DNA from 2 places in the Nocardiopsis sp. M1B1 genome. Region 1 is predicted to be linked to the other one. Evidence: predicted binding sites of a transcription regulator. Region 1 holds the regulator's gene; the other holds the start of a gene.
The links. Region 1 encodes LexA, which represses DNA repair genes until DNA is damaged. Its sites were predicted from a motif close to TCGAACANNTGTTCGA; they were not measured.
Positions count from the first base shown of each region.

Region 2: ACSTA4_RS09790 (DUF5131 family protein) is a predicted target of LexA. The motif match lies at 1,538-1,553, and genes of this name have one in related genera.

Region 1 covers NZ_CP196194.1:5,005,157-5,010,905, forward strand. Annotated here, with positions in the region: gene ACSTA4_RS21735 (vitamin B12-dependent ribonucleotide reductase) at 1-1,395, opposite strand, end outside; gene nrdR (transcriptional regulator NrdR) at 1,501-1,986, opposite strand; gene lexA (transcriptional repressor LexA) at 2,638-3,357, shown strand; gene ACSTA4_RS21750 (alpha/beta hydrolase family protein) at 3,466-4,557, shown strand; gene ACSTA4_RS21755 (hypothetical protein) at 4,571-5,197, opposite strand.
Region 2 covers NZ_CP196194.1:2,271,263-2,277,011, reverse strand. Annotated here, with positions in the region: gene tcmP (three-Cys-motif partner protein TcmP) at 1-705, shown strand, start outside; gene ACSTA4_RS09790 (DUF5131 family protein) at 702-1,457, opposite strand; gene ACSTA4_RS09785 (DUF2637 domain-containing protein) at 1,891-2,607, opposite strand; tRNA gene ACSTA4_RS09780 (tRNA-Val) at 2,781-2,870, shown strand; gene ACSTA4_RS09775 (oxidoreductase) at 2,982-3,911, opposite strand; gene ACSTA4_RS09770 (TetR-like C-terminal domain-containing protein) at 3,897-4,358, shown strand; gene ACSTA4_RS09765 (hypothetical protein) at 4,592-4,999, shown strand; gene ACSTA4_RS09760 (hypothetical protein) at 5,033-5,371, opposite strand; gene ACSTA4_RS09755 (GNAT family N-acetyltransferase) at 5,617-5,749, opposite strand, start outside.

The DNA.
Region 1 (5,749 bases):
ACGGACGACTCGGTCATCGGAGAGCAGCTTCTCAGCGTGCACCCAGCCGCGGTTCTCGGTCCACAGACGGTGGTTGGGGGTGCAGCGCAGGAGAGAGCCGTCAGAGAAACGCAGTTCGAGGATCTCATTGGTCCCCGTGACCATGTACTGGGTGGGGATCGTCGCCACCACAGCGTTCTGGGCGTCCGTCTCAGCGGTGATGTCGTTGGTGTACACGGCGAAGGTCTCGCCTCGGGCCGCGCGCTTGATCAGATCACCGATCGGTATGTGTCCACGGTCCGTCAGCACGCGCTGATCAGCCGGAAAACACGGGTTGCTCGCACTGATGCGTCCGCTCTCGGGCGTGGTGTGCCAGTCCTGGATCGTGCCGTCGTACTGGATGCCCGGGTCCGCGCACTCCCAGGCGGCCCTGGCCATGCGCTGGAACAGCTCCTTGGCGTCCACCGTGGCCACGACCTCGCCGGTGGTGCGGGAGGTCAGGCCGAAGTCGGAACCGCTCTCCACGGCGCGCATGAACGCGTCGGAGACCCGCACGGAGTTGTTGGCGTTCTGGTACTGGACGCTGAACATGTCGTCGCCGCCGAGGTCGACGTCGAACCCGGCGTCGCGCAGGGCACGGATCTTGTGCTCCTCGCGGGCCTTGGTCTCGACGAAGTCCTCGATGTCGGGGTGGTCGACGTCCAGTACGACCATCTTGGCGGCCCGGCGGGTGGCTCCGCCGGACTTGATGGTCCCGGCCGAGGCGTCGGCGCCGCGCATGAAGGAGACGGGCCCGGAGGCCGTCCCGCCGGAGGAGAGCAGTTCCTTGCTGGAGCGGATGCGCGACAGGTTCACACCCGCGCCGGACCCGCCCTTGAAGATGATCCCCTCCTCCTTGTACCAGTCCAGGATCGACTCCATGGTGTCGTCCACGGAGAGGATGAAACACGCGCTGACCTGGGCTTTTGCACTCGTACCGACGTTGAACCACACCGGGGAGTTGAAGCTGAACAGCTGGTGGGCGAGGGCGTGCTTGAGCTCGTGGTCGAAGACCTCGGCGTCCTCCGCGGAGGCGAAGTAGCCGTGCTCGCGGCCGGTCTCGGTGTAGACGCCGACGACGCGGTCGATGAGCTGCTTGAGGCTCCACTCGCGCTCGGGGGTGCCCACCGCGCCGCGGAAGTACTTGCTCGTGACGATCTGGGTGGCGTTCATCGACCAGGAGGAGGGGAACTCCACCCCGCGCTGCTCGAAGTTGACCGTGCCGTCGCGCCAGTTGGTCATGACGACGTCGCGGCGCTCCCACTCCAGGGAGTCGTAGGGGTGCGTGCCCGGGGAGGTGAAGACGCGCCTCACCCTGATCCCCTTGCGGTTGCCCTTGCCCTTGCGTCCGGCCGGACCGTTGGCGGTTTCCGTCATCGCCGGGTCTCCCCTCACTCGTGGGCACGGTCACCGACCGTGCCCGGCGTCCTTGTCCCGGGAGTGGTGTGGCCCCGCGCGGTCGGCGTGCGGCCGCGAGGGGCGCTACCCCGTGGTGGCGCCGCTCCGGCCGCCGGTCTCGGCCTCGCGGTCCTGGCGCAGGCTGGCGATCTCGGCCTCGAAGTCGGAGAGGCTCTCGAAGCCGCGGTAGACGCTGGCGAAGTGCAGGTAGGCGACCTCGTCCAGGTCGCGCATCGGCCCCAGGATGGCCAGGCCGATCTCGTGGGCCGGGACCTCGGCCAGGCCGCGGCCGCGGATTTCCTCCTCGACCTGCTGGCCGAGCTTGGCCAGGGCGTCCTCGGAGACGGGGCGCCCCTGGCAGGCCCGGCGCACCCCGGCGATGATCTTGGTCCTGCTGAAGGGCTCGGTGACCCCCGAGCGCTTGGCCACCATCAGCAGGACGGTCTCCTGGGTGGTGAACCTGCGCTCGCAGACGGGGCAGGACCGGCGGCGCCGGATGGCCGCGCCGTCGTCGGTGGACCTGCTGTCGATCACCCGGGTGTCCGGATGGCGGCAGAACGGACAGTGCACCCTGGTTCACCTGCTTCTCTCGCCGAACGACAACGCCTAGGTACCACTAAACCACAACTTCTGGGCAACCACTCCTGTCGCAACACCAGATGTTGTGGTCGAACCTAGACTTCTTCCTGACCCCGCCGCAACCCCGGCGCGGGCGTGTCACGAACACGGCCGAGGGACCGCGCGGCATCGCGGTCCGCGGCGGGGTGGGGCGGGGAAGTCGGCGCGGGCGGACTGCTGCGGGGGCGGCCCGGCACCGCGCTCAAGGATAGCGCCGCCCACCGGAGCCGCCGCTCCCGGCGGCGGGCGCGGGAATCCCGACGTCACGGGGTTTTCGGTCGAGCCGACGCCCCGGGATAAGACCCCCGCGCCTGGCCGGAACCGCTGTCACGGACACGCGTTCGCGCATTCCGGGGACAACAGCGCGTGAACGCGTGTACACACGTAAGTGCAGGCCGGAAATTGACCGCGAATACGCGCGACGGCAATTGTCCCCGGCCTCGAACGCTTGTTTGATATCACCGTGTGCAACGACTAAAGTTGGCCTTGATTTCACACCGGTTTCGCCATCACGTGGACCCCCAGGTCGGCACGGTCGCGGACCGGGGGTGGCCAGTCACACAAGCAGGCCCTGACCGAACCGAATGCCGAGGAGGCCCGGCCGTGCCGGAGGAGAATCCCGGAACCGCAGATACCGTCACCGTTCTCGCACCAGCGGAGAACGCGGGCGGGTCCACGCCCGAAGCCCCCAAACTCACCGCGCGCCAGCAGAGCGTGCTGAACTGCATCCAGCGCTATGTCCGGGAGCGGGGGTTCCCCCCGTCGATAAGGGAAATCGGGGAAGCGGTCGGCCTGTCCAGCCCGTCCAGCGTGGCGCACCAGCTCAAGGTCCTCCAGCGCAAGGGTTACCTGCACCGCGACCAGAACCGGCCGCGCGCGGTGGAGCTGCGCACGCCCGGGCGCGCCTCGGGGCAGACCCTGGTGCCCGAGGACATCGACCTCTCGCGCGCCGCGGCCGTGCCGCTGGTCGGCCGGATCGCCGCCGGCGGTCCGATCCTGGCCGAGGAGTCGGTGGAGGACGTGCTCGCCCTGCCGCGCCAGCTGGTGGGTGAGGGGCGCCTGTTCATGCTCACCGTGGTCGGCGACTCGATGACCGACGCCGCCATCACCGACGGCGACATGGTGGTGGTGCGCCAGCAGCAGGACGCCAACAACGGCGACATCGTGGCGGCGCTGCTCGACGACGAGGCGACCGTCAAGGTGCTGCGCCGCGAGGAGGGCGGCCATGTGTGGCTGATGCCGCGCAACGAGGCCTACGAGCCGATCAACGGCGACGACGCCACCATCCTCGGCAAGGTGGTCGCGGTCATGCGCCGCGTCTGAGGTGCCCGCGTACCCGCGTCTCCGGTCCCTCTCCCCTCGGAGGGATCGGGGACGCCTCCCCCTGTGGACGGCGCGGGGCCGACGGGCGCGGGCCGCTAGGCTGAGAACGTGTTCACACGTGCCTCCTCCCCCGCCGTCCGCTGGCGCACCGCACTGGCCGGTGCGGCGAGCGCCGTCCTGTTGACCGCCGCCTGCGCCCCCGCCGACGACGGGGCCGCCGAGGCGCCGGGGGTCGGCGGCGTCGAGCGCGAGGTGGCCTTCGAGGGCGGCGGGCACGAGGTGTCCGGCGCATTCCGGATGCCCCAGGACGTCTCCGGCACCGTTCCGGGCGCGCTCATCATCTCCGGCAGCGGCCCCACCGACCGCGACGGCAACAGCTCCGTGCGCCCCGACGCCGACACCAACCAGAACCTGTCCCGGGTGCTCGCCGACGTCGGGGTGGCCTCGCTGCGCTACGACAAGTACGGCAGCGGTCCGGACTTCGAGACGCCGGGCCCCGGCGACGAGGTCGCGCCGGTGGACCCGGTGATCTTCGACGAGCAGGTCGCGGCGGCCTACGAGGAACTCGTCTCCCAGCCCGAGGTGGACCCCGAGCGGGTGGTCGTCGTCGGGCACAGCGAGGGCGCCCTGTACGCGCTGCGCGCCCACGAGCTCATCGGCGCGGAGCACCCCTCCCCCGCGCTCGTGCTGGCCGCGCCTCCCGGTACGCGCTACCTCGACCTGATCGACCGCCAGCTCACCGAGCAGGCGCGCGCCGCCGAGGCCTCGGGCCAGGTGGAGGAGGGGCAGGTGGTCCAGCTGCTCTCGGACTCCCGTGCCGGACGGGCCGCGATCAGGTCCGGGCGCGCGCTCAGCGAGGTGGAGATGCCCAGCGGGGGCGTAATGGGCGTCTACACCCCCGTCAACGAGGACTTCCTGGCCTACATGGACGCCTTCGACCCCGTCGAACTGGCGGAGGACCTGCCCGGGGGCACCCCGGTGCTGGTGCTGTGGGGGGAGCGGGACGCGCAGGTCTCCCGACAGGACGTGGACCGGCTGATGACCGGTCTGGACGGAGCGCGACGGGTGGACGTCCCCGACACCGACCACATCTTCCGCCGCTACCGGGACGAGCCCGGGGCCACGGTCCTGGACGCCCAGCGCCCGTTCGCCGAGGAGGTCTCGCCCGCGTTGGAGGAGTTCCTGGGCGCGGCCTGGTAGCCGCGCCGGGGCCTCACTCGGGGATGGAGTCCGGCAGCGCCTCGGTCACGGACAGCGCGAACTCCTCGGCGCCCGCCACCATGCGCTCCCGGTCGCCGGGGTTCTGCGCGTCGTAGCTGGCCGCCACGGTGTAACAGGTCTCCAGGTACAGGTTGGACACCCGGGCGCCGACGCAGGCGACCGTGTACGGGTCCTCCTGGACCCAGGCGACCGCCTCCTCTCCGACGCCTTCCAGCTCCTGCGCGTCGTACTGGGAGGTGGTGGTGCGCAGGTTGTCGGCGGCCGTCGTGACGCCGCCCGGGTCGGGGGCGGCCACGGCCACCAGCGTCGCGGTGGCCGGAACCTGTTCGCCGGGGCCGCCGGGGGTCGCCCACCGGCACTGCCAGCCGGAGCCGAACGCCTCCTGCGGGCCGCCGACCGGCTCCTCGACCTCCAGTTCGTGGTCGGGCACCAGCTCGTCCAGTGTCCCGGTCTCGGCGACGGAGCACTCGGGCGCCGCCCCGAAGGCGCTCGCCTCCGGGGTGTCGCGCGCCACCACGTACCAGATCGCCCCGGCGGCGAGCACGACCAGCACCAGTGCGGCGGCGACCACGGCGGCGGTGGCGCAGCCCCGGCTCTGCGGTTGGACGGAGGCCACCACCTCGGGCGCGGGCTGCTGGGGGTGGGGCTGTTGCCACGGGGTGCCGGGGGGCGGCGGGTACTGCCCCTGTGGGGCCTGGTGGGGGTGGTAGGTCTGCTGCTGCCCGTGGGGCTGTGGTGCCTGAGACGGCGGAAGCGGCTGCTGTTGCCCTTGTGACTGTGGCGGATGTGATTCCAGGGGTTCCTGCTGTCCCTGCGGTTGCCCATGCGTCTGCGGCTGCTCGGGTTCGCGCTGACCGTGCGGCTGCTGCGGATGCGGAGGCTGTTGGTGTCCCTGGTGCTGCTGAGACTGCCCATACGCCTGCGGCACCTGCGGCATCTGTGACTGTGTGGGGTCGTGCTGGTGCGCGTGAGGCTGGGGCGGCTGCTGTTGGCCGTCATGCTGTGCCGTCTGGGACGGCTGAGGCGACTGCGGTTCCCCGTGGGGCTGCGGTGCCTGGGACGGCTGAGACAGCTGCTGCTCTGCGTGCAACCGGGGAGGTTCCTGTGCCCCCTGGGACTGCGACGCCTCATTCCCCTGCTGAGGCTGCTCCTGCGGCTGGGATACCTCGTG
Region 2 (5,749 bases), 2.7 Mb from region 1:
TGCCCGGTACTGTGGATCATCGACCCGTTCAAGATCAGGGACGCTCCCTTCGAGTTGGTTCGCCGATGCCTCAAGAACCGGCGGGACGAAGTCATCCTCACCCTCTTCACGGGGTACATGCACCGGTTCTGCGAAAAAGACGGATACGGCAGGACCATGGACCGCTGCTTCGGTGGGGAGCACTGGAAGTCGGCAGTGACCGTGTCAGGGGACGGCCCGAGGAAGGCTGCCTTCGCCTCGGCCTACGAGGAGGGCTTGAAGCAGCTCGGCCTGTTCACGGGCAGCTTCGGTGTCCGTGTCAGCAACACCACCGAGGTCTACCATCTGGTCATGGCCACCCACAGTGAAGCCGGGCTCAGGTGCTGGAATCCGGTCGGCTGGAAACTGGACAGCTACACCGGGCGCAGTGCCTCGGCCGACACCGCAGCCGCTGACACCCTGTTCGCTGACTCCCCTGTGGTAGACGCTCTGGAGGCCGCACTCGAAGCCCATGCCGGCACTGAACGGACCTGGTCCCAGCTGTCCCGGGAGGCAGCTGAGCACCGGTATGTCGACAGGCACCTGCGCCAGGTATTGGACCGACTCGCCCAGCGGGGACTGGCGATGCGTATCGAACCGATCACGGCTCGCACGCCATGGCCGGAGGGGTGCCGGGTGCGCTTCTATTCCCCCGGTGACATTCGTGATGCCGAGGCCTACGGCTAGCCTTTGGCCAACACGGAAGACTGCGGCTTCTCATCCCAGGTACGCCCGTCGAGGAGGCGCCCATTGGCCTTGGGGGTACGTCCGCCCCACTGCTTGAAAAAGAAGGCGGTGGAGCTCTGCTGGCAAGCGTCACGGATCTGGCGCACCCAGTCGACATGCATGGGACGGTGACCGCGACCGCTCTCCCCACCGGCGATCACCCAGTCGATGCCAGACAAGTTCAGCTCTGGCAACGGCCCGAGCAGCGGCTCGCACGACAAGAACCGTACGGCCGCAGGAACTCGGCGCAAGTGGTCGACACGTTCGAGCACATCAGCCGATTCCACTGAGACCCCCATCCAGACGTTGGGCGGCCAAGGCAGTTGATCAGCGAGGCGGGCCAGGCGCAGAGAGCGTTTAGTGAGGATCTGGTAGGTGTGCTGGGGTGTCTCGGCCATCACGGCGAAGACCTGGGTGATGAAGTCCTTGGGTACCCGAGCGTGGAACAGGTCGCTCATCGAGTTGACAAAGACCAGACGCGGGCTCTTCCATTTGCGTGGGATGTCCAAAGCTCGCGGGTGGATGGTCACGTCAAACCCGGGGCCTGAGGTGCGTGGGTCGCCGTCGTTTTGGTACTTCTCCGCACCCATGGCCTTGAGACGTTTGGCCAGGGTGAGGGCATAACAGTTGTCGCAGCCAGAGGCGACACGGTCGCAGCCGGTGGTGGGGTTCCAGGTGGCTTCGGTCCACTCGATCGAGCTTCGTTCTGCCACAGCGGCACCAGCTTTCAAAGACGGATAAGGGCAAGCGACCCCAGCTGCGGGCCGGTCAGTCAGTATGAGCAAGGTTTGATTCGAACAACTGTCCGTACATTAACAACAGGTGATGCCTGTTGCAAAGGACCCCAGAAAGATGGTTACACAGGTCTCTCGCAATGCGTCACCCCTCGTCGGTTTCCACTGTCCGGTCGATGGCTGCCCGCGAGGCTGTTGCCCACAGCCACTACCCAGTCTCCCAGAGTCCACCTTTGTCTGGATGGCTTTCGTTGTTTCCATACCAGCAGAGCGACGCCCCAAGAGCACAAGAACGCGGACAGTGCAGCTAGCAGACGAACAGTTAATCCGGTGGTTACCAAAGCACGACTTTGCGACGTGCTGAGAAGCCTCGTGTCATGCGGCGGATCTCCACCAGCCTGGGGAAGGGTTCTCACCCGGCTTGGGCGAGGAGGCCTCCTCCTCGCAGTCCTCGCTGCTTGACCAGCCTCCCCCAACGTTCCTTGCGGTCGAAGTGGGACGCGATCTCTCGACCACTCGGCAGCTCTCCTGTCTCTCGCTGCTGTTCCAACGCCCATTGCCAAGCTCGGTCTTGAAACGGTGACAGGGCGGGTCCTGCGGTGGTCTCGGCATCCCTACCATGCACAGCCTGGAGACCGGTGGCTTTCGAAGCACCCGAGACGGTTGGGCCTTGGGCTACTTGGCTCTTCACCCCCGACATCGGTTTCATGGCCTGCTCATGGGCTGCGGACGCAGTGCGTACGCTCCGAGCGGTTGCGCGGAACTCCCGCATGAGCAACTCGTACGCACCGATGAGCGCAAAGCTCGGCCAGGCGTGGATGATCCGCGACCACATCGTGGGGTCGGCGACCGCGACGTTGGCGGCCAGGGACGCGCCGGAGCCGACGATCAGCAGTGTCCAGGGCAGCAGGCTGCCCTTCCGACCGTGGCGGGCATCGCTCAGCAGCGTCATCGACGCGCCCACGATCATGCCGTCGACCGACAGCGGGAACAGGGCCGCGCGCCACTCCGGCTCACCGTGGCGCAGCGCGAGTTCGTACATGTGCGAGTAGGACACCACCGCGGCGATGCCCGCGAGCAGCAGAACAGCCGCGATGGTGACCCATCGTGACCAGCGGGAGGACTCCATCCCGATCACCCTTTCCCGGTGACCGAGGAACCTTCACAGGGCCGAAAACACCTTGCCGGGCGGGGTGGGAGACACCCGTCTCCCACCCCGCACTGGGAGATTTCTGGGAGACGCGAACCTCTCCCAACGGCTCCCAACCGCCGCGAAGATCCCTCAACGGAACCCTCCGACCTGGGCGAATGCTCATCGGCGCAGGTCGCTGCGGAGCCGGAACTACCTTGACACGGTAGAGGTCACAGGTTCGAATCCTGTATCGCCCACCACCTTCCCAGGCCGGAGCACACGCTCCGGCCTGAGTCGTTTCCGGGGCCCCTGAGCGGGAGACATCCGGAAGACCGCTTCCGAAGCGGGTTCCCCGGGAGCTCCAGGCCTCATCAGGGCGATGGCGCTCCCACCCGCCGGTGGCGACGAATCGCGCGTGAACGCCGGTACTGGTCCAGAACGAGAGCAGCGAGCGGGGGCACGGACCGCTCCGGTCTGTCGCGGCTCAGATCGTGGATTCGTGCGGTGATGCTCGCCTGCACGGCCGCCGCACGCAGGGGCTCGGAGCGGGCCAGCGTGCACGGCGGCTCGACTTCGGCGTCCTGGCCCGCGAGCCAGCGCCGAGGGGCGTCGGGCTGTTGGGCCAGCGCGGTCGCCACACCCACGAGCGAGAACCCGCGGGCGAGCACGTCCTGCGCGACCCGCCCCCGCCGGATGCCGCCGGTGAGCATGAGGGGCACCCAAGCGTGCTCGACGAGTTCCCCGGCGAGTTCGAGGAAGTAGGCCTCGCGTTCGAGGGTGCGTCCGTCCGCGGGGTGCCCCGCGGTGGCGAGTGATTCGACGCTCCCCCCGGAGAGTTCGACGAAGTCGACGCTGTCACTGAGCCAGTCGATGACCTGGCGTGCGTCGTGGAGATCGAAGCCTCCGCGTTGGAAGTCCGCGGAGTTGAGCTTGACGGCGATACCGAAGCCCGCTGACACGCGTGCGCGGACAGCGGTCACCACCTCCAGGAGCAGCCGGGCGCGACCGCGCAGCGACCCGCCCCTCCGGTCCTCACGCACGTTCACGAGCGGGGAGAGGAACTGGGCCAGCAGGTAGCCGTGCGCGGCGTGGATCTGCACACCCGCGAAACCGGACTCCTCCGCCAGCGCCGCCGTGGTGGCGAAGCGTTCGATGATCTCGTGGATGTCGTCCTCGGTCATCGGTACCGGAGCGGCGAAGAGCCTGGACAGCGAGCCGACCCTCACCGGGACCGCCGAGGGGGCGAGCGCCCTGGAACCGGTGTCGCGCTGGACCACGCGACCCGGGTGGTTGATCTGCATCCACAGCGAACTGTTCGGCGCCGCCCCCGCCCATGCCCGGAAGGGCGCGAGGTCGCTGGAGGCGTCCAGGACGACATCGCCCGGCTGCGGATCGACAGGATCTGCGAGGATTCCACGAGCCCGACGCCGAGCGGAAACCTTCGTGAGGACCTGCGCACGCTCCTCGGGAGGTTCGCGCTCACCCTGTCCGAGCGCCGCTACGACCAACTGATGGCCGGAGTCATCGAGCGCGCCGGACAGAACGAGGTCGCACGCGAACTCCGGGACCGCCTCTACGAGACCGCCACGAAAGGCATTCGCGACGTCCTCGACGCGCACCTCCCGGGCCGGGATGTCGACCCCTCCCTCGCCATGCTCGTCGGCGCCGTCCTGGTCCGCGTGACCTACGAGGGCGAGGCGGCGACAGAGGAGTTCATCGCCGATGTCGTCGACCGGGTCCTCGACTGACAGACCCCGGGATCGATGTCGGGGACGGCCAGCCGAACGAGCGCGTGTTCGGCGATGGTGAAGTCAGGCCCGCGAACTGCTGGGCGGCGAAGTCCCAGTCGACCGCGCTCCAGAGTCCCCGGGCTCGGACCGGCGACCCGGGAGGAGCAGGTGGCGGCGGACCGGTACCCACGGTCTCCCTACGTCGGGGAAGTACGCCGCCACGGAGAGCGTCGGGGTGGCAACATGGGAGCATGCCCCCTTCGGATTCCCCCCACCCCACCCCTCCGGTCCCCCCGCCGACGCAGGCGCGGTCCTCGCGGCGTTCCATGTACGTGACCGGCGGCCTGTTCCTGATCGCCGGACTGGCCTCCTGCGGCCAGACCGGTTCGTCCGGTACCGCGCTGGTGGCCCTCGTGGCCGTCTACGGTGCCGCCTGCCTGATCTGCGGATACCTGCTTGGACGACCGAGCCGTGCGGTGTACGTGTCCGCCGTGGGGCTGCAACTCCTCCTACTGGTGCTCGTTCTCGCCCTGGCCGTCTGGGCGGTGATCGCCGGTTTCTGGCTGGGACTGGTGTTCGCGGCCCTGCCACTGCTGCTGGTCGCCAACACGCTGCACCTGCTCCACCGGAGCCGGGGCTTCCACCTTCACGGCCTCTGACCTCGTTCCACCGCTCGCCGTGACTCCCGCGGGTCAGTTCCCCGTGGTCGGCAGATCGTTGTCACGGCACCAGTCGAGGATCCGCGGGACCGCGTCGTAGGACCCGGTGAAGTCCTCCTCCTCGAAGATCTCGTACAGGCCGGGAGGCAGGTCACCGGGGCCTTCCTCGACCCCGATCGCGGCCATGGCAGTGGCGACCAGCACGCTGTAGGCCTCACCCCGGGCCTGGGCCTCAGCAGAACTGTCCACCTCACCGGCGTGGAGGCAGACCTCACGCGCGACCGCTTCCTGCTCGGGGGTCATGTCGGGAGCACATCCGGTCAGGACCAGGACAGCGCAGACCCAGCCCATCGGACGAAAGGGGGTAGGCATGGCACCAGTATGCCCCGGACACGGGGAACGGCGAGGCGGTCCGGACCGCCTCGCCGTTCCCCGCCCGGGCCCTCGCGGCCCTCGGTCCGGGAACCGGTACCTGTCCGTCCGGAGGCTGGTGGGCGGGCGCCGCTCAGCGGAGTCAGCGACGCGCACACGTGTTCACACGCCGGGACGGCCGTCGGCGGTCGGCCCGGTCAGGGAGGGGTTCCGCGCGGCGTCCCGGCGCCCGAAGGCACGACCGTTCAGTCGCTGACCCTGCTCCGGGACCGGTACAGCAGGTCCTGGTACTCGGGATGACGGGCGATCCAGCCCGCGAAGAAGGGGCAGGTCGCCAGCACGCGCAGGTCCGCGGACCGCGCCTCGTCGAGGGCAGTG